4 regions of the Streptomyces griseoaurantiacus genome follow, and region 2 is predicted to be linked to each of the others. Evidence: riboswitches for the same ligand, from Rfam matches in the RefSeq annotation. Region 2 holds a riboswitch; each other region holds the start of a gene.
What was found. Region 2 has a riboswitch for cobalamin ahead of OHB09_RS28460 (CbtB domain-containing protein). Riboswitches for the same ligand answer to the same signal wherever they lie in the genome.
Positions count from the first base shown of each region.

Region 1: it holds a riboswitch for cobalamin, as region 2 does, so the genes downstream of both, OHB09_RS22085 (ribonucleoside-diphosphate reductase subunit alpha) here and OHB09_RS28460 (CbtB domain-containing protein) in region 2, are expected to answer to the same signal.
Region 3: it holds a riboswitch for cobalamin, as region 2 does, so the genes downstream of both, OHB09_RS07300 (cobalamin biosynthesis protein) here and OHB09_RS28460 (CbtB domain-containing protein) in region 2, are expected to answer to the same signal.
Region 4: it holds a riboswitch for cobalamin, as region 2 does, so the genes downstream of both, OHB09_RS01740 (ABC transporter substrate-binding protein) here and OHB09_RS28460 (CbtB domain-containing protein) in region 2, are expected to answer to the same signal.

Region 1 is NZ_CP108326.1:4,934,686-4,938,860, forward strand. Features, by position in the region: gene OHB09_RS22085 (ribonucleoside-diphosphate reductase subunit alpha) at 1-1,751, opposite strand, end outside; cobalamin riboswitch at 1,877-2,005, opposite strand; gene mctP (monocarboxylate uptake permease MctP) at 2,165-3,775, opposite strand; partial or broken gene OHB09_RS22095 (DUF3311 domain-containing protein) at 3,859-4,116, opposite strand.
Region 2 is NZ_CP108326.1:6,446,063-6,450,237, reverse strand. Features, by position in the region: gene OHB09_RS28470 (histidine phosphatase family protein) at 1-535, shown strand, start outside; gene OHB09_RS28465 (CbtA family protein) at 608-1,369, opposite strand; gene OHB09_RS28460 (CbtB domain-containing protein) at 1,391-1,612, opposite strand; cobalamin riboswitch at 1,648-1,793, opposite strand; gene OHB09_RS28455 (MbtH family protein) at 1,931-2,143, opposite strand; gene OHB09_RS28450 (non-ribosomal peptide synthetase) at 2,140-4,175, opposite strand, start outside.
Region 3 is NZ_CP108326.1:1,606,476-1,610,650, reverse strand. Features, by position in the region: gene OHB09_RS07305 (cobyric acid synthase) at 1-1,063, opposite strand, end outside; gene OHB09_RS07300 (cobalamin biosynthesis protein) at 1,060-2,034, opposite strand; cobalamin riboswitch at 2,135-2,275, opposite strand; gene OHB09_RS07295 (hypothetical protein) at 2,405-2,620, opposite strand; gene OHB09_RS07290 (inorganic phosphate transporter) at 2,632-3,963, opposite strand; gene OHB09_RS07285 (lysozyme) at 4,098-4,175, opposite strand, start outside.
Region 4 is NZ_CP108326.1:389,257-393,431, forward strand. Features, by position in the region: partial or broken gene OHB09_RS01720 (SDR family NAD(P)-dependent oxidoreductase) at 148-908, shown strand; gene OHB09_RS01725 (DinB family protein) at 1,016-1,573, shown strand; partial or broken gene OHB09_RS01730 (NADP-dependent oxidoreductase) at 1,621-1,728, shown strand; partial or broken gene OHB09_RS01735 (LysR family transcriptional regulator) at 1,779-1,868, shown strand; cobalamin riboswitch at 1,958-2,078, shown strand; gene OHB09_RS01740 (ABC transporter substrate-binding protein) at 2,127-3,152, shown strand; gene OHB09_RS01745 (FecCD family ABC transporter permease) at 3,149-4,175, shown strand, end outside.

The sequences.
Region 1 (4,175 bases), 1.5 Mb from region 2:
GCGAGTTCGGCGGAGGTCTCGTAGGCGGTGAGCATGAGCCGTTCGGCGATGCGGGCCGAGAGCGCCCGGGCCTCGGGGGAGTCGAAGGGCAGGCGCAGCCGGAAGAGGACGTCCTGGAGGCCCATCACGCCGAGGCCGACGGGGCGCCAGCGCGCGTTGGAGCGCCCGGCCTCCTCGGTCGGATAGAAGTTGAGGTCGATGACGCGGTCGAGGAAGGTGACGGCGGTGCGCACCGTCGCGTCGAGCCGCTCCCAGTCGATGCCCGCGTCGGCGGTGCTCCTGCCGGCGGTGCCCGCGTCGGCGGTGCCCCCGTCGGCGGTGCCCGCGTCTGCGGTGTTCCCCTCCCGCACGAACGCGCCGAGATTGATCGAGCCGAGGTTGCAGACGGCCGTCTCGCCGTCCTCGGTGACCTCCAGGATCTCCGTGCAGAGGTTGGAGGAGTGGATCACGTTCCCGGGCTCCGCGGTCTGGTTGGCGGTGCGGTTCGCGGTGTCCTTGAAGGTCATCCACCCGGTTCCGGTCGACGCCAGGGTGCGCATCATCCGGCCGTACAGCTCACGGGCCGGCAGCGTGCGCACCGCGAGCCCCTCGGCCTCCGCGGCCCGGTAGGCGGCGTCGAACTCCGCGCCCCACAGGTCGGTCAGGCCGGGGACGTCGGAGGGGGAGAACAGGGACCACTGCGCGTCGGCCTCGACCCGGCGCATGAACTCGTCCGGGATCCAGTGGGCCAGGTTGAGGTTGTGGGTGCGGCGGGCGTCCTCGCCCGTGTTGTCGCGCAGTTCGAGGAACTCCTCGATGTCCGCGTGCCAGGTCTCCAGGTAGACGGCGGCCGCCCCCTTGCGCCGGCCGCCCTGGTTCACGGCGGCGACGGAGGCGTCGAGCGTCTTCAGGAACGGCACGATCCCGCCCGAGTGCCCGTTGGTGCCGCGGATGAGGGCGCCGCGGGAGCGGATCCGCGAGTACGCGAGGCCGATGCCCCCGGCGTGCTTGGAGAGACGGGCGACCTGGTGGTAGCGGGAGTAGATCGAGTCCAGTTCGTCCTCGGGGGAGTCGAGGAGGAAGCAGGAGGACATCTGGGGGTGACGGGTGCCGGAATTGAACAGGGTGGGGGAGGAGGGCAGGTACTCCAGACGGCTCATCAGGCCGTGGAGCGCGGCCACTTCCTCGACCGCGCGGTCCGCCCCCGCTCCGGCGAGGTCCGCCTCCTCGGCGAGGCCCGCGGCGACGCGCAGCAGGAAGTGCTGGGGCGTCTCGATCACCTTGCGGGTGACGGGGTGGCGCAGCAGATAGCGGGTGTGCAGCGTGCGCAGGCCGAAGTAGCCGAAGCGGTCGTCGGCGTCGGGGTCGACGAGCGCGTCCAGCCGTGCGGCGTGACGGCGGACGAACGCGGCGGTCCGGTCGGCGACGAGGCCCTCCCGGTGGCCGGCGGCCACGGAGGAGGTGAAGGACGTGACGCCCTGGGAGGCGGCCTCGGCCCGGATGGTGAGCGTCAGCAGGCGGGCCGCCAGCCGGGAGTGGGCGGGGTCCTCGGAGATGAGCCCCGCGGCCGCCTCGGTGGCCAGTTCCCGCAGTTCCTCCTCGCCGGCGTGGCGGGAGCGGCCGCGCAGGGCCGCCGCGGCGACCCGGCCGGGGTCGGCGTCGGGGAGGTCGGCGCTCAGTTCGGTGAGGGTCCGCAGCAGGGCGGCGCCGGGACCGTCGGGTTCCTCGGGCGCCGGGATCGCCGGGGCCGGAGCGGCCGGGGCGGTGGTCATGGGGAGCTCTCCCTCGTTCGGCGCGGGCCATGACGAGGGCAGGGAGCAACGGTGACGCAACGGATGCGCCGGGTCGCGTCCCCGGCCCATTCCACGAGGCCCGGACGTCGGGCGCCCGGACCGGACGGCCGGGCGCACTGCCGGCAGGTCCTCGGACTCAGCCCTACGCGCGGACGCGTGGATTCACCGTTGCGGGACAGTTCCGGATTCGCACCGGATTCCCCTGCGGCGGCAGCGGTGCCGAGCATACATGTAGTGCCGGAGAGCTGGTGACGGGCCCACATGTTGTGTCGGGCGCGATCGCCCCTGCGCATCCGGTGATCCCGAGGCGCACTGGCGGGAGGCCGCCGCACGCGAAAGGCCGCGACCACCCCCGGGGGCGGCCGCGGCCTTCACACGCCGAACGGGAGACCCTAGTGCGAGGTCCCCGCCGTGGCCGCCGGCAGCTCCTGCTCGACTCCGGGGTCGCCCGCGTCCGCCGTGTAGTCGTCCGCCGCCGTCTCGTCGATGCCCTCCGGCGCCTTCGCGGCCCGCAGGACGAACGTCAGGACCACCGTCACCACCACGTTCAGCACGAACGCGGTCAGGCCGATGTAGCCGATCTCCCCGATGCCGGGGATGTCGTCCGAGGAGCCGCCGAAGTGCTTCTGCGTCGGCGAGGCCACCCCGTACGCGGCCACCGTGCCGTAGATCATGCCGACCGCCCAGCCGCCGAGCAGCGCCCACCGGTGGAACCAGCGGGTGAACAGGCCGCCCACCAGCGCGGGGAACGTCTGCAGGATCCAGATGCCGCCCAAAAGCTGGAAGTTGATCGCCACCGTCTTGTCCATCGTCAGGACGAAGACCAGCGCGCCCACCTTCACCAGCAGCGACACGATCTTGGAGACCCGGGTCTCCTCCTTCGGCGTCGCGTCCGGCTTGATGAAGTCCTTGTAGATGTTGCGGGTGAACAGGTTCGCCGCGGCGATCGACATGATCGCCGCCGGCACCAGCGCGCCGATGCCGATCGCCGCGAAGGCCACGCCCGCGAACCAGTCGGGGAACATGTTCTCGAAGAGCTGCGGAATGGCGAGCTGGCCGTTCTTGACGCTGATCCCGTCCGCGATCGCCATGAAGCCGAGCAGCGCCAGGAGGCCCAGCATCAGCGAGTACAGCGGCAGGATCGTGGTGTTGCGCCGGATCACCTCGCGGCTGCGCGAGGACAGCGTCGCCGTGATCGAGTGCGGGTACATGAACAGCGCCAGTGCGGAGCCGAGCGCGAGCGTGGCGTACGTCCACTGCCCGCCCGCGGCCGGGACCACTCCACCCGCGCCCGCCTTGGCGAACTTCTCGCCCGCCGAGGCGAAGATGTCGTCGAAGCCGCCCAGCTTGATCGGGATGTAGATGATCGCCACCGCGATGACGATGTAGATCAGCGCGTCCTTCACGAAGGCGATCAGCGCGGGGGCCCGCAGCCCGGAGGAGTACGTGTACGCGGCCAGGACGCCGAAGGCGATCAGCAGCGGCAGGTCCTTCACGAACCAGTTGGTGTTCTCGCCGCCGCCGACGCCCATCACGTCCAGCACGGCCTGGATGCCGACGAGCTGGAGCGCGATGTACGGCATCGTGGCGAGGATGCCGGTCACGGCCACCGCGAGCGAGAGCCCCTTGGAGCCGAACCGCCCGCGCACGAAGTCGGAGGTGGTGACGTACCCGTGCCGGTGGCTGACGGACCACAGCCGGGGCAGGAAGGTGAAGACCAGCGGGTACACCAGGATCGTGTACGGGACGGCGAAGAAGCCGGAGGCGCCGGCCGCGTAGATCGCGGCGGGCACGGCCACGAAGGTGTACGCCGTGTAGAGGTCGCCGCCGAGCAGGAACCAGGTGATCCAGGTGCCGAACGAACGTCCGCCCAGGCCCCACTCGTCGAGGCTGTGCTCGTTCTCGGCCTTGCGCCAGCGGGCCGCGAGGAACCCGATGGCGGTGACCGCGACGAAGAAGAAGATGAAGACGCCGAGTGCGACGCCGTTCACGCCGTCCTTCATTCCGCCGCACCTCCCTTCGGGTTCGCCGGGGCGTCCGAGGAGGCCGGGGTGCCGAGGGCCCCCGAGGACGCTGCGGACGCCGCGGACGCGTCACGGGAGGCGGCGGCCCGGCCGCGCTGGTCGAGGTGCCACAGCTTGTAGGCGGTCATGGTCAGCGCGGTGGAGATCAGCACCCACAGCATCTGGTACCAGTAGAAGAACGGGATGCCGATGAACACCGGGTCGGTCTTGGCGTACGAACCGACCCACAGCATCGCCACGAACGGCGCGACGAGGCAGAGGCCGATGACCACCCGCAGGGGTGTCACCGCCCCTCTGCCGACTCCTGGGGCATCTGACATGTGCGGCTCCGTCCCCTCGCTGGTCAACCGGCAATGCGGAGGGAAATCTAGGTCACCGC
Region 2 (4,175 bases):
GGCCCTGTTCTACGACGGGGACGCGCTCGACGAGGCCGGGGCGGCGCGTGCCCGGGAGGCCGCCGGTGTGCTGCCCGCGCCCGCCCGGGTGCTTCTGTCCCCGAGCGCGCGCTGCCGGGGGACGGCGGCCGCGCTGGGCCTGGAGGGCGTGGCGGCGGCGGAGCTGGCCGGGCTGGACGTGGGCCGCTGGCGGGGCCGTGCGCTGGAGGAGGTGGCGGCCGCCGAGCCGGAGGCGATGGCCCGCTGGCTGGCGGACCCGGGCAGCGCGCCGCACGGTGGCGAGAGCGTGGAGGGCCTGTGCGCGAGGGTGGCGCGGTGGCTGGAGGAGGAGCGGGACGGTGCGGGCCGTACGCTCGCGGTGGTGGAGCCGGAGGTGGTGCGGGCGGCGGTCGCGGGCGCGCTGTCGGCGCCCGCCGCCGCGTTCTGGCGCCTCGACGTGCCGCCGCTCACCCTGACCGAGCTCAGCGGCCGGGCGGGCCGCTGGAACGTGCGGCTGGGCCGCCCGTTGACGCCGTCGGACGCCGACCGGGGGTGAGGGCCGCGCGTCCGCCGGGCCTGCGGAGGGTGTCCCGCCCGCACGCCGGGGTTCCCGGCGTGCGGGCGGGTTTCAGCGTGCGGCGGGAACCGCGCGAGCGCGCGCTGCCGCCGGCCGTGGGTCGAGCAGGCGTTCCGCCAGTTCACCGAAGAGCAGGCCGAAGCCTGCCCACAGGGTGGACTGGATGGCCAGGGCGGAGAGCCGGAACCGCCACAGCAGGGTGGCCGGGAAGTGGCTCGGCACCTCGTTGACGGCGGGCAGGAACGCGTAGGCCATGCCGATCACGGCGGCGAACGCGGCCACGGCGGTGACCGTGGCCCACCAGGTGCCCAGGCGGGGTGCCAGGCGCTTGCCGAGGAGGGTCGCGCCGATCGCGAGGAGCACGCTGAGCAGCATCATCAGGAAGTACAGGCCGGTCCGCCTGCCGATGGTGTCGGCTTCGCCGACGGAGGGCGGGTTGGCCGGGTACTTCAGGAACGGCACGACGTAGACGGCGAGCAGGGCGCAGCCGGAAAGCAGCAGCGCCGTCGCCCGCGGGGTGAGGCGGCCGACCCGGCCGAGCGCGTAGCAGTACGCGAGCGCGGCGATGCCGCCGAAGGCGACCCCGTAGACGAGGACGCCGGTGGCGAGGCCGGCGGTGGACTGCAGGGAGCGGGAGAAGACCTCCGTGTCGTGTTCGTGGGCGTGTGTGTGGGCGGGGACGTGCTCGAAGGCGATCGCCTTGTCGACGTCCGGTTCGCCGAGGAAGTAGGCCACGAGCAGGGCGAGTACGCCGGCGGCGAGACCGGCGAGCATGCCCCGCACGAGGAGGTTCCGTACGGTCGCGGAGTTCATGGGCGGGTGCTGTCCCCCGGCTCAGTGGCAGGGGAAGCCGAGCAGGTGGCGGGCGTCGTGCACCCACTCGTGGACGTCCGTGCCGTTGAACACGGAGGTGGCGCCCTGCTCGGCGCCGACGAAGTAGAGCAGGACGAGCATCAGGATGCCGAAGAAGACCGCCCAGGGAGCTATCGCCCTGAGCGGCAGCGTGGCGGGAACGGCGGGGGTGGTGGCTGTCGGCTGGGCGACGGTCTGCCCCATGGCAGGACCTCCTCTGGGAGTTCGCGTCCCATCTCGGTGGTGCACAGGACGACGGCCACGGGTCTGACTCACGGGCGCTCCTCGGGGGAGGCCCGCATACAGTGGCGCGACCGTGCCGGATTCCCACCGGCTTCCGTCTCGCCGTCGTCGATTCGGACAGACCGTACCGCGTGACGCGGACACGGCCAAGACCGCCCCGTCCGGCGTGATCTTCCTCTCTGCCGGGCGGAGTCGTGCACCGGCGGTCCTGGACGGCACGTTCCGCGGCGGGAGCCGGCGGCGGGGCGTCGGTCCCCGCCACCGGCTCCCGGGGCGCGCTCAGTCGGTGGTCATGGCGTCCACCAGGCTCTTGGGCCGCATGTCCGTCCAGTTCTCCTCGATGTGGTCGAGGCACGCCTGACGTGGCGCCTCGCCGAAGACGGGCTCCCAGCCGTCCGGCACGTCGACGAAGGTGGGCCACAGCGAGTACTGGCCCTCCTCGTTCCTCAGCACGAGGTAGTCGGCGTCCTCGTCCTCGAAGGGGTTCGTCATCCTTCGCTCCTGTCCTTCGCCCCGGGGGTGGTGGGGGGTTCTTCCTTACGGTCACCGTCTGTCGTGGGCAGCCATGCGGCGACGGCGTTCCACAGCAGCGGGAGCATGGGGGGATCGGCCATCTCGTCGTGCGTGCACGGCAGTCGGGCCTCGCTGATGCGGCCGGTGGTGTAGGGCTGCCACATGGCCCGGCCCCAGCCGTCCTCGAGTTCCTCGGACGAGAGGAAGAGGACGTCGCCGTCGAACACGCGGGGGCGGTGGCCGACGTAGACGCGGGTGTTGTTGGCGATGATCCTCGCCCGGACGGCGGCCTCGTCCTTGGAGATCTCGGCACGGAAGTGGTCCGGGAGTCCGGCGAGGTCGCGGAGGTCGGGTGCCTCGTCGAGGGTGTCCGACTCCTCGGCCGGGGCGTCGGGGTCGAGTCCGGCGCGCTCGTACATCGCGCGGCGCAGCAGTTCCGCGGACTCCTTGACGGCCTCGTCCGTGCCGGGGGTGTCCTCGGGCGCGGGCGCGTAGCCTCCCATGATGACGAGGGCCACCTCCTGGCCGTCCTCCCGCAGTTGCACGGCCATCTCGTGGGCCACCCGGCCGCCCATCGACCAGCCCAGCAGATGGTACGGGCCCGAGGGCCGCACGGTCCGCAGTTCCGCGACGTACTCCTCGGCCATCTCCCGGATGGAGCCCGGCAGTTCACCCGAGGCGTCGGCGTCGCGGGCCTGCAGGCCGTACAGGGGGACCTCGGGGGGAACGAAGGCGGCCAGCGGGGCGAAGCACCAACTCAGCCCGGAGCGCGGGTGCACGCAGAAGAGGGGCGGCCGGCTGCCGTGCGTCCTGATGGGGAGCAGGGTGCGGAGCGACTCGTCCGTCGCGGGAAGGCTCAGCCGGTGGGCGAGTCCCTCGACGCTGGGTGATTCCATCAGGGTCTGGACGGAGACGTCGACGCCCATGACCGCGCGGATGCGGCGCACCAGCCTGACCGCCAGGAGCGAATGACCCCCGCGTTCGAAGAAGTTGTCCGTGACGCCGATGTGCGGCACGTTCAGCTCCTCGGCGAAGACGCGGCACAGGATCTCCTCCTGGACCGTGGAGGGCCGCCGGCCCGCGGCGGACGCCGTGTGATCCGGCGCGGGCAGCTCCCGCCGGTCCAGCTTCCCGTTCGCCGTCAGCGGCAGGCTCTCCAGAACCACCAGCGCGGAGGGCACCATGTGTTCCGGCAGCCGGGCACCGAGGTGGGCGCGCAGGCCGGCGGTGTCGATGCCGTCCGTGCGGTCGGCGGGGACGAGGTAGCCGACGAGTCGCCGGTCGCCGGGGCGGTCCTCCCGCACCACCGCCGCCGCCCGGGCCACGGACGGATGCGCGGCCAGCGCGGCCTCGACCTCGCCCAGCTCGATCCGGAAGCCGCGCACCTTCACCTGGTCGTCGGTGCGGCCCAGGTACTCCAGCTCCCCGTCCGTGGTCCAGCGGGCGAGGTCGCCGGTGCGGTACATCCGTTCCCCCGGGGAGAACGGACTGGCCACGAACCGCTGCGCGGTCAGCGCCGGACGTGCGTGGTAGCCGCGGGCCAGTGGGGCGCCGGAGACGTAGAGTTCCCCCGCGACACCCACCGGGACGGGCCGCAGGGCCGCGTCGAGGACGTGGACGCGGGTGTTCCACACCGGGCGGCCGAGGGGCGCGGCGCCCCGGGGCCAGGTCTCCCGGTCACCGGGCAGGGTGTGGGCGGTCACCACATGGGTCTCGGACGGGCCGTAGTGGTTGTGCAGCACCGTGCCGGGCTCCCCGCACAGCTCGCGGACCCGCTCACCGAGGACGAGGGCCTCGCCGGCCTGGGCGACGTGCCGGAGCCGCGGCAGTGGGGTGCCCCGCTCCGCCACGGCCTCGCCCAGGGCGTCGAGGAGCATGGTCGGCGCGTACAGCTCGGTGATCCGCTGCTCCCCGAGCCAGGTCACGAAGGCCTCCGGGTCCCGCCGGGTCTCCTCGTCCGGGATGACGAGGGTCTTGCCGTCCAGGAGCGCCGAGAGGACCTCCTGGGCCG
Region 3 (4,175 bases), 4.8 Mb from region 2:
CCTCGGCGGCCCTGCGCCGCAGGGCGTCGGCGAGCCCCCGCTCCCGCAGCCACTCCAGGGCCCGGACGGTGCCGCGCGTGCCGGGCACGATGACGAGGTCGGCGTCGGCCAGTTCCTCCGGCCGGTCCACGAAGCGCACCAGCACACCGGGTTCGGCCGCGAGCGCGTCGACGTCCGTGAAGTTGGACATCAGCGGCAGGGCGCACACCGCCACCCGCAGCACGTCCTCGCCCACCGGCGGCGCGGTGTCCGACTCCCGTACGGTCCCGCGCAGCGAGATCCTCCCCCCCGCTCTCACCTTCGTTCGAGCAGGGGGGACCCCCATGCCGTCCTCCTCGTCGATGCCCAGGCCGTGCCGGAACGGCAGCACGCCGTACGTGGAGCGGCCGGTGAGACCGTGCAGCATGTCCAGGCCCGGCTCCAGCAGCGAGACGTCGCCCCGGAACTTGTTCACGAGGAACCCGGCGACCAGCTCCTGGTCCTTGCGGGAGAGCAGGGCGACCGTGCCGAAGAAGGAGGCGAAGACGCCGCCCCGGTCGATGTCGCCCACGACGAGCACGGGCAGCTTCGCGTTCCGCGCGATCCCCATGTTGACGATGTCGGTCCGGCGCAGGTTGATCTCGGCGGGGCTGCCCGCGCCCTCGCAGATCACCGCGTCGTGAGTGGCGCGCAGTTCGGCCAGCGCGTCGAGCACGACGGAGAGCAACTCCCGCTGCCGGCCGCCGTGGTAGCCGCGGGCGCTCATCTCGCCGACCGGCCTGCCTAGCAGCACCACCTGGCTGCTCCGCTCGCCGCCCGGCTTGAGCAGCACCGGGTTCATCAGCGCGGTCGGCTCGATCCGGCAGGCCTGCGCCTGCATGGCCTGCGCCCGCCCGATCTCGGCGCCCCCCCGTGTGACGAAGGAGTTGAGGGACATGTTCTGCGCCTTGAACGGCGCCACCTTCACGCCCTGCCGCGCCAGCCACCGGCAGATCCCGGCGGTGACGACGCTCTTCCCCGCGTCGGAGGTGGTGCCGGCGACGAGCAGCCCGCCGCCCCTCGGCCGTTCGGTCCCGCCGCTCATGACGTACGTCCCTTCGTCCGGGGCGCGCCGGCGCGCCTCCCGCCCGCGCAGGCGAGCCGGACGCCCGCGCACACGCCCAGCGCGAGCCAGCCGACCCGCCGCGAGAGCCGTGCCGCCCGCTCGATGTCCCCCACCCGCACGGCGCGCCCGGCACCGTTGAGCACCGGGCGGTGCTCCACACGCCCCCCGTACGACAGGGTCCCGCCCAGCCGCACCCCGAGCGCCCCCGCGAAGGAGGCCTCCACGGGACCGGCGTTGGGGCTCGGATGGCGGTGCGCATCCGCCCGCCAGGCCCGTACCGCGCCCCGGGGGTCCGGTCCGGCGGCGGCCGCGAGGACGGCGGTGAGCCGTGCCCCGGGCGCGCCGGCGAGGTCGTCCAGGCGCGCGGAGGCCCAGCCGAACCGCAGATGGCGCACGGAGCGGTGGCCCACCATGGCGTCCAGGGTGTTGACGGCCCGGAAGCCGAGCAGTCCGGGCACCCCGGCGACGGCGCCCCAGACGAGGGCGCCCACGACGGCGTCGGAGGTGTTCTCGGCGACGGACTCCACGACGGCCCGGGCGATCCCCTCGGCGTCCAGGGCCTGCGGGTCGCGCCCGCACAGGTGCGGCAGCCGCGCCCGTGCGGCGTCCACGTCACCGCTCTCCAGCGCCCGTCCGACGGCCCGCGCCTCGCGGATGAGCGAGGTGCCGCCGAGGACCGCCCAGGTGGCGCTCGCGGTCAGGGCGAGGGAGGCGGCGGGGGAGTGGCGTACGGCGCGTACGGCAAGAGCCCCGAGCGCGGTGGCACCACCGGCGCACACGAGGGTGTGCAGTGCGCCCCAGCCTCGGTGGTCACGCCACAGCACGCGCTCCACGGCTGCCGCGGCCCGCCCGAACACGGCGACGGGATGCCCGCGGCGGGGATCGCCGAGGAGCAGGTCACCGAGGAGGCCGGCGGTGGCGCCGTACGCGTGGAGGCGTTCGGCACCCACGGGGTCAACCGGCCGTGGGATCGGTCAGGTTGTCGCTGGTGAACCTCGGTCGGCAGCCGCGCATGGCGAAGTGTCCTCACTCAGGGTGTCCACGCCCTGGTTCGACGAGATGGGCGGTGAGAGTTCCTGGCTCCCGGGATGGCTACCCCGGTGACAGTGGCGGGACCGCGCCGGATTCACACCGGACTTCCTCTCCTGCCGCCGCATTGGCTTCGGCAGTTCACCACGCCCCCCGACCTCAGTCAACCTGGCCTTGACCTGCTGTGCGGAGTCCCACACGCGCGTTTCCGGGCGCGCGAAAGGGGGGTGGGGGCGGTCGAAGCCGCTCCCACCCCCGCGCGCGCCCTTCACGCCGTCAGGTCACGACGCGTCAGACCACGATCAGATGGATCCCGTACGCCACCGCGGCCGCGCACGCGGCGAAGCACGCGTAGGCCCCCGTGGCGGCGAGCACGGCGCTCCCGCCGCGCGCGGACTCCTTCTTCGTGAGCCCGACGATGCCGAGCGTGAACAGGCCCACCAGTCCCACCGTCACCACGAGCGAGACCCCGAACACTGATCCGAGTGCTGCCCAGTCGATCTTCATCTGTCCGTTCCTCACACCGCGGCGGGACGAGTCGGTTCCGCCGCGGACCCGGTGTCCGGGGCGGGGATGGTGGCCTGCAGTTCTACAACCGGCGTGTTGGCCCCGGCCGTTCCGGCGGTGTCCGCCTCGACGAGTGGGCCCGCCGGCGGCGGCGCCACCGCGGCGATGGCCGCGGTCACGACGCCCGGGGACTCGGCGGGGACACCCCCGTCGGCCTCGGCGGCGTCGATGTCCCCGACGCCGTCGAGGTCGTTGACGTTGTCCACGGTCACCGGCTTGCGCCGGGACAGCACCCAGATCGTGCCCGAACCGGCGAGCAGCAGCGCGCCGGTCACGACCGTGCCCCACGTGCCCTGCTTGGTGAGCACCTCGGCCCCGGCTCCGACCAGACCCGCCGCCGGCAGCGTCAGGCACCAGGCGACCAGCATGCGGGTCGCGGTGGACCAGCGGACCACCCCGCCCCGGCGGCCGAGCCCCGAGCCCATCACCGCGCCCGAGCAGACCTGGGTGGTGGAGAGCGAGAAGCCGATGTGGGAGGAGGCGAGGATCGCCGTCGCCGCACTGGTCTGCGCGGCGAAACCCTGCGGCGGTGCCAGGTCGGTCAGCCCCTTGCCGAGGGTGCGGATGATCCGCCAGCCGCCGAGGTAGGTGCCGAGCGCTATCGCCGTGCCCGCCGAGAGGATGACCCACATCGGCGGGTTGGAGCCGGGGGAGAGGACGCCGCCGGTGACGAGGGCGAGGGTGATGATGCCCATGGTCTTCTGCGCGTCGTTGGTGCCGTGCGCGAGGGAGACCAGCCCGGCCGAGGCGATCTGCCCGGCCCGGTAGCCCTTCGCGGTGGCCTTCCGGTCGGCCCGGTCGCCGATGGCGTACGTGAGCCGGGTGGCGAGCATCGCGGCCAGACCGGCGACGACCGGCGCGGCGACCGCGGGGATGAGGACCTTGGTGACGACGGTCGAACCGTTCACCGAGGACCAGCCGGCCGACATGACCGCCGCGCCGATCAGACCGCCGAACAGTGCGTGGGAGGAACTGGAGGGCAGACCCAGCAGCCAGGTCAGCAGATTCCACAGGATCGCGCCGACGAGGGCGGCGAAGATGACCTCGGTGCGCAGGCCCTCCTCGTCGATGATGCCGCCGGAGATCGTCTTGGCGACCTCCACGGAGAGGAACGCGCCGACGAGGTTCAGCACGGCGGACATGGCCACCGCCGTCTTGGGCCTCAGAGCGCCGGTCGAGATGGTCGTGGCCATCGCGTTGGCCGTGTCGTGGAAACCGTTCGTGAAATCGAACACGAGTGCGGTGACAATCACGATACCCAGAAGGAGCGTGATGTGTTCCATTTACCCAGGCTTCTGTTGGACGTCAGTGGCCCTAGGACCGTAGGCAACCTGGGTGAACGGCAGGTGAACGAGGGCGGGCGGTGCGGTGACCCGAACGGAGTGCCCGGGTTCCGCTTTCGCGCCCCCGCCGCCCCTCAGCCCCGCGCGAACCGCTTCAGCCCGGCGAGGGAGCCGTTGAAGACGTTCTGGTCGCCGGGCAGGGTGCCCGAGGT
Region 4 (4,175 bases), 6.1 Mb from region 2:
AGCACCGAGGCGAGTCACTTGACTCGCCTCTATTGCCGTGCCTACGGTACGAACCTGAGGGGAGTCGAGTGACTCGCCTCGCTGTTCAAGGTGCTCGGCCCCTTCCGGTGGCCTCGCTCCGGTGGTTCGCGATGGAGGAGACAGCTCATGACGACCGACAGGATCGCTCTGGTGACCGGTGCGAATCGCGGCCTCGGTCGCAGCGCGGCCGTCGCCCTGGCCGCGCGCGGGATGCGGGTCCTCGTCACCCACCGCGGCGATACCGCCGGCGCCGGGAAGACGGTGGAACAGGTGCGGGCGGCGGGCGGGACCGCCGCTGTTCTCCGGCTGGATCTCAGCGACGTGTCCTCCTTCCCGGCCTTCACCTCGGCGCTGCGCGAGTGGCTGGAACGCTGGGGTGCCTCGCGGCTCGACGTCCTGGTCAACAACGCGGGAGTGGGAATCTTCGGACCGCTGGAGGACGTCACGACCGAGGACTTCGACACGGTGATGGGCGCACCAATGTGCGGGGCACGTTCTTCCTCGTCCAGGCCCTCGTGCCGCTGCTGGCGCAGGGCGGCCACGTCATCAACGTCTCGACGTCGCTGACCCGCCACACCAGCCCCGCCACCTCTGTCTACTCCGCCTCGAAGGCCGCCGTGGAGGCCCTGAGCCGCACCCTCGCCGCGGAACTCGGGCCGCACGGCATCCGGGTCAACTCCCTCGCCCCGGGACCGACCGCCACCGACTTCAACGGTGGGGCGATGCGGGACGACGCCGGGATGCGCCGGGCCCTGGCCGGACAGACGGCGCTCGGCCGCGTCGGCGAACCCGAGGAGATCGGCGACGCCATCGCCACGCTGGCCTCCGAGGGCCTGCGCTGGGTCACCGCCCAGCGCATCGAGGTCTCCGGCGGCGCCCTCCTCTGAGCCCGCGGGCGCGTGCCCGTCGAGCTCCTCGATTTGACAGTGACAGTGAGCAGCCATGCACCGGCGTAGGGGCACAGCCGAGTCTCCGCCCTCTGTAGTGTGCGGAAATGACGAGAAGCGAGCGACTCGCGGACCAGTTGGACTGGTACTGGACCAAGAACCTGCGGCCACGGCTGGAGGGTCTTACCGACGAGGAGTACTTCTGGGAGCCGGTACGCGACTGCTGGAGCATCCGCCCCCGTGGCACGACGTCCGCACCGATGCCGGACGGGGCGGGGGAATGGACGATGGACTCCGCGTCCCCTGCCCCCGTGCCCGCGCCGGTGACCACGATCGCCTGGCGGCTGGCGCACCTCATCGTCTCCTGCCTGGGCCATCGGGTCGGATGGTACTTCGGCGGCCAGGACCTCGATTCCCGGCCGTTCGCCTATGCGGGTACCGCCGACGAGGCGCTGCGACAGCTCGATGAGATGTACGGGAGATGGAACGCGGGAGTCCGCGAGCTCTCGGACGCCGACCTGGACGGTCCGCCCACGGCGGGTCCCGAACGGTGGCCCATGGAGAACCGAGTCCTGCACGTCAACAGGGAGTTGATCCATCACGGCGCCGAGATCGCCCTGCTGCGCGACCTCTATCGCCGGCGGGAGCCGTACGGCGCCGAATGACCGGGAGATGCCGAGCCGATGCCGGCCCCGGAAACGGCCGCTCCACGAGAGCGGGACGGCTCGCTTCGGACGAGACGGTGGTCGACGGCTTCGAGCACATCGTGGACGCGTTCCTGGGCATGCTGCACGGCGAGAACACCGGCAAGATCATCGTTGCGGCACCCCTCTCCGCGATGTCCGCATGGGTGAAGCGCGGCGGCGGCGTGCGGCACAGGACTGGATCCCGAAGGCGACCGTCGAGGCCGAGGACGACGGGGCGGTGCTCTCCCTGGTGAGCGAAGGTCATGGAGTGGCGAGGCCGCGTGCGGGAGCGCCGATCCGCACGCCCTTTCGCCGTCGGCCGGGCGGACCGTAGGATCGCCAGGTCATCGCCGCGACGGGAGACAGGAAGCCGGTGCGAATCCGGCACGGTCCCGCCACTGTGACCGGGGAGCGCCCCTCCGACATGCCACTGCGCGCCGCGCGGGAAGGCGGAGGAAGCGCCGATCCGGGAGTCAGGACACTGGTCCGTCGCGGGCCCGATCCGAGGAGCGCGGACTCCAGGAGGCTTTACGTGTCCCAGTCGATCACCCCTGCCCGCACACGCGGGTTCCTTCGCGCCGCGGCCGCCGCCGTGGCGCTCTCGTCCGTACTGCTGACCACCGGCTGCGGTGCGTCCGACGAGGGCGGCGCGGACGCGGAGGCCACCGCGGCCGTGCCCGCGGGCTTCCCGGTCACCATCGACAACTGCGGCGTCAGGACGACGTACGACAGGCCGCCGTCCCGGGCGGTCACCATCCACCAGCACCCGGCGGAACTCATGCTCGCCCTCGGCCTGAAGAACCGCATGGTCGGCACGGCCTTCCCCGACTCCCCCGTCCTGCCCGAACTGCGGAAGGCGTACGAGGCGATACCCGAACTGGCGAAGAGGGAGCCGTCGTTCGAGAGGATCCTGGACGCCGAACCCGACTTCGTCTACGGCGGCTACGGCAGTGCCTTCGCGAAGAACGAGGGCCGCTCCCGCACGGCGTTCGCCGACGCCGGCATCGACACCTACCTCAACCGCGAGTACTGCGGCAGGAAGCGGGTGACGATGAAGGACACCTACGAGGAGATCCGCACCATCGGCAGGATCTTCGGTGTCCCGGACCGGGCCGGCAAATTGGTCGAGGATCTGCGGGACCGCGTCGGCAAAGCCGCCGCCGAGGTCGAGGGTGCACACGAGGTGCCCGTCTTCGTCTACGACAGCGGCGACAGGAGCGCCTTCACCGCGGGCGGCAGGAGCCTGGGCACGGAACTGATCCGGCTGGCCGGTGGCAGGAACGTCTTCGCCGACCTGGACGACGTCTTCGGTGACGTCTCCTGGGAGCAGGTCGTCGAGCGCCGGCCGGAGGTCATCGCCCTCTACGACTACGCCGGTGCCGGAAGCGTCGAGGAGAAGAAGGAGTTCCTCCTCTCCCGGCCCGCGCTCGCCGACGTACCCGCCATCAGGAACAAGCGGTTCGTCGTCCTGCCCCTGACCGCCACCCTGGTCGGCGTCCGCTCCGCCTACGCGGTCGACGACCTGGCCCGAGGACTGCACCCGGAGAGCTTCCGGTGACCCGGGCAGCCACCGGCACGCCCGTCGAACGGACGGTACGGCGGCGGACCACCGGGCCGGGCGCGGGCCGCCGTACGCGTCCGGCCGTCACGTCGCTGGTGCTCACCGCCCTGCTCCTCGTCTCCGTCACGGCGGGCCTCGCGATCGGCTCCGTGCACGTACCGCCGGGCCAGGTGTGGGGCATCGTGACGCACTCGCTGGGCGCCGACTGGCGGGAGCCGGACTGGTCCCGGGCGCGGGAGACCATCGTGCTGGACGTGCGGGCGCCGCGGGTGCTGCTCGGCGCGGTCACCGGCGCGGGCCTCGCGGTGATCGGCACCGCTCTGCAGGCGCTGGTGCGCAATCCGCTCGCCGAGCCGTACCTGCTCGGCGTCTCCTCCGGGGCGTCGCTCGGCGCGGTCTCGGTACTCGTGTTCGGGTTCACCCTCTTCGGAGCCGCCTCCCTGCCGATGGCCGCCTTCGGGGGCGCCCTGGGCGCGCTCCTGCTCGTGTACGCCACCGCCCGCACCGGCGGACGCATCACCTCCTCGCGGCTGGTGCTGTCCGGGGTGGCGATCGCGGCGATGCTCACCGCGGTCCTCGATCTGCTGCTCCTCACCACCGACCGGGGCAACGAGACCCGCGCGGTCCTCGCCTGGACCCTCGGCGGACTCGGCGGGGTCGGCTGGGGCACGCTGTGGCTGCCGAGCACCGCCCTGCTGCTCGGCATCGGCGTCCTCATGGCGCAGGCCCGCAACCTGAACCTCCTGCTGGCCGGCGAGGAGGCCGCCACCACGCTGGGACTGGACGTGGCCCGCTTCCGCGCCCATCTGTTCGTCCTGCTCTCCCTCGTCACGGGCGTCCTTGTCGCGGCGGCCGGTCCGATCGGGTTCGTCGGCCTGATGACGCCCCACATCGTGCGCCTGTTCGTCGGCGGCGACCACCGCCGGGTCCTGCCGACGGCGGCACTCGCCGGAGCGGTCTTCCTCGTCTGGGCCGACATCGCCGCACGGACGATCGCCGCACCGATGGAGATACCCGTCG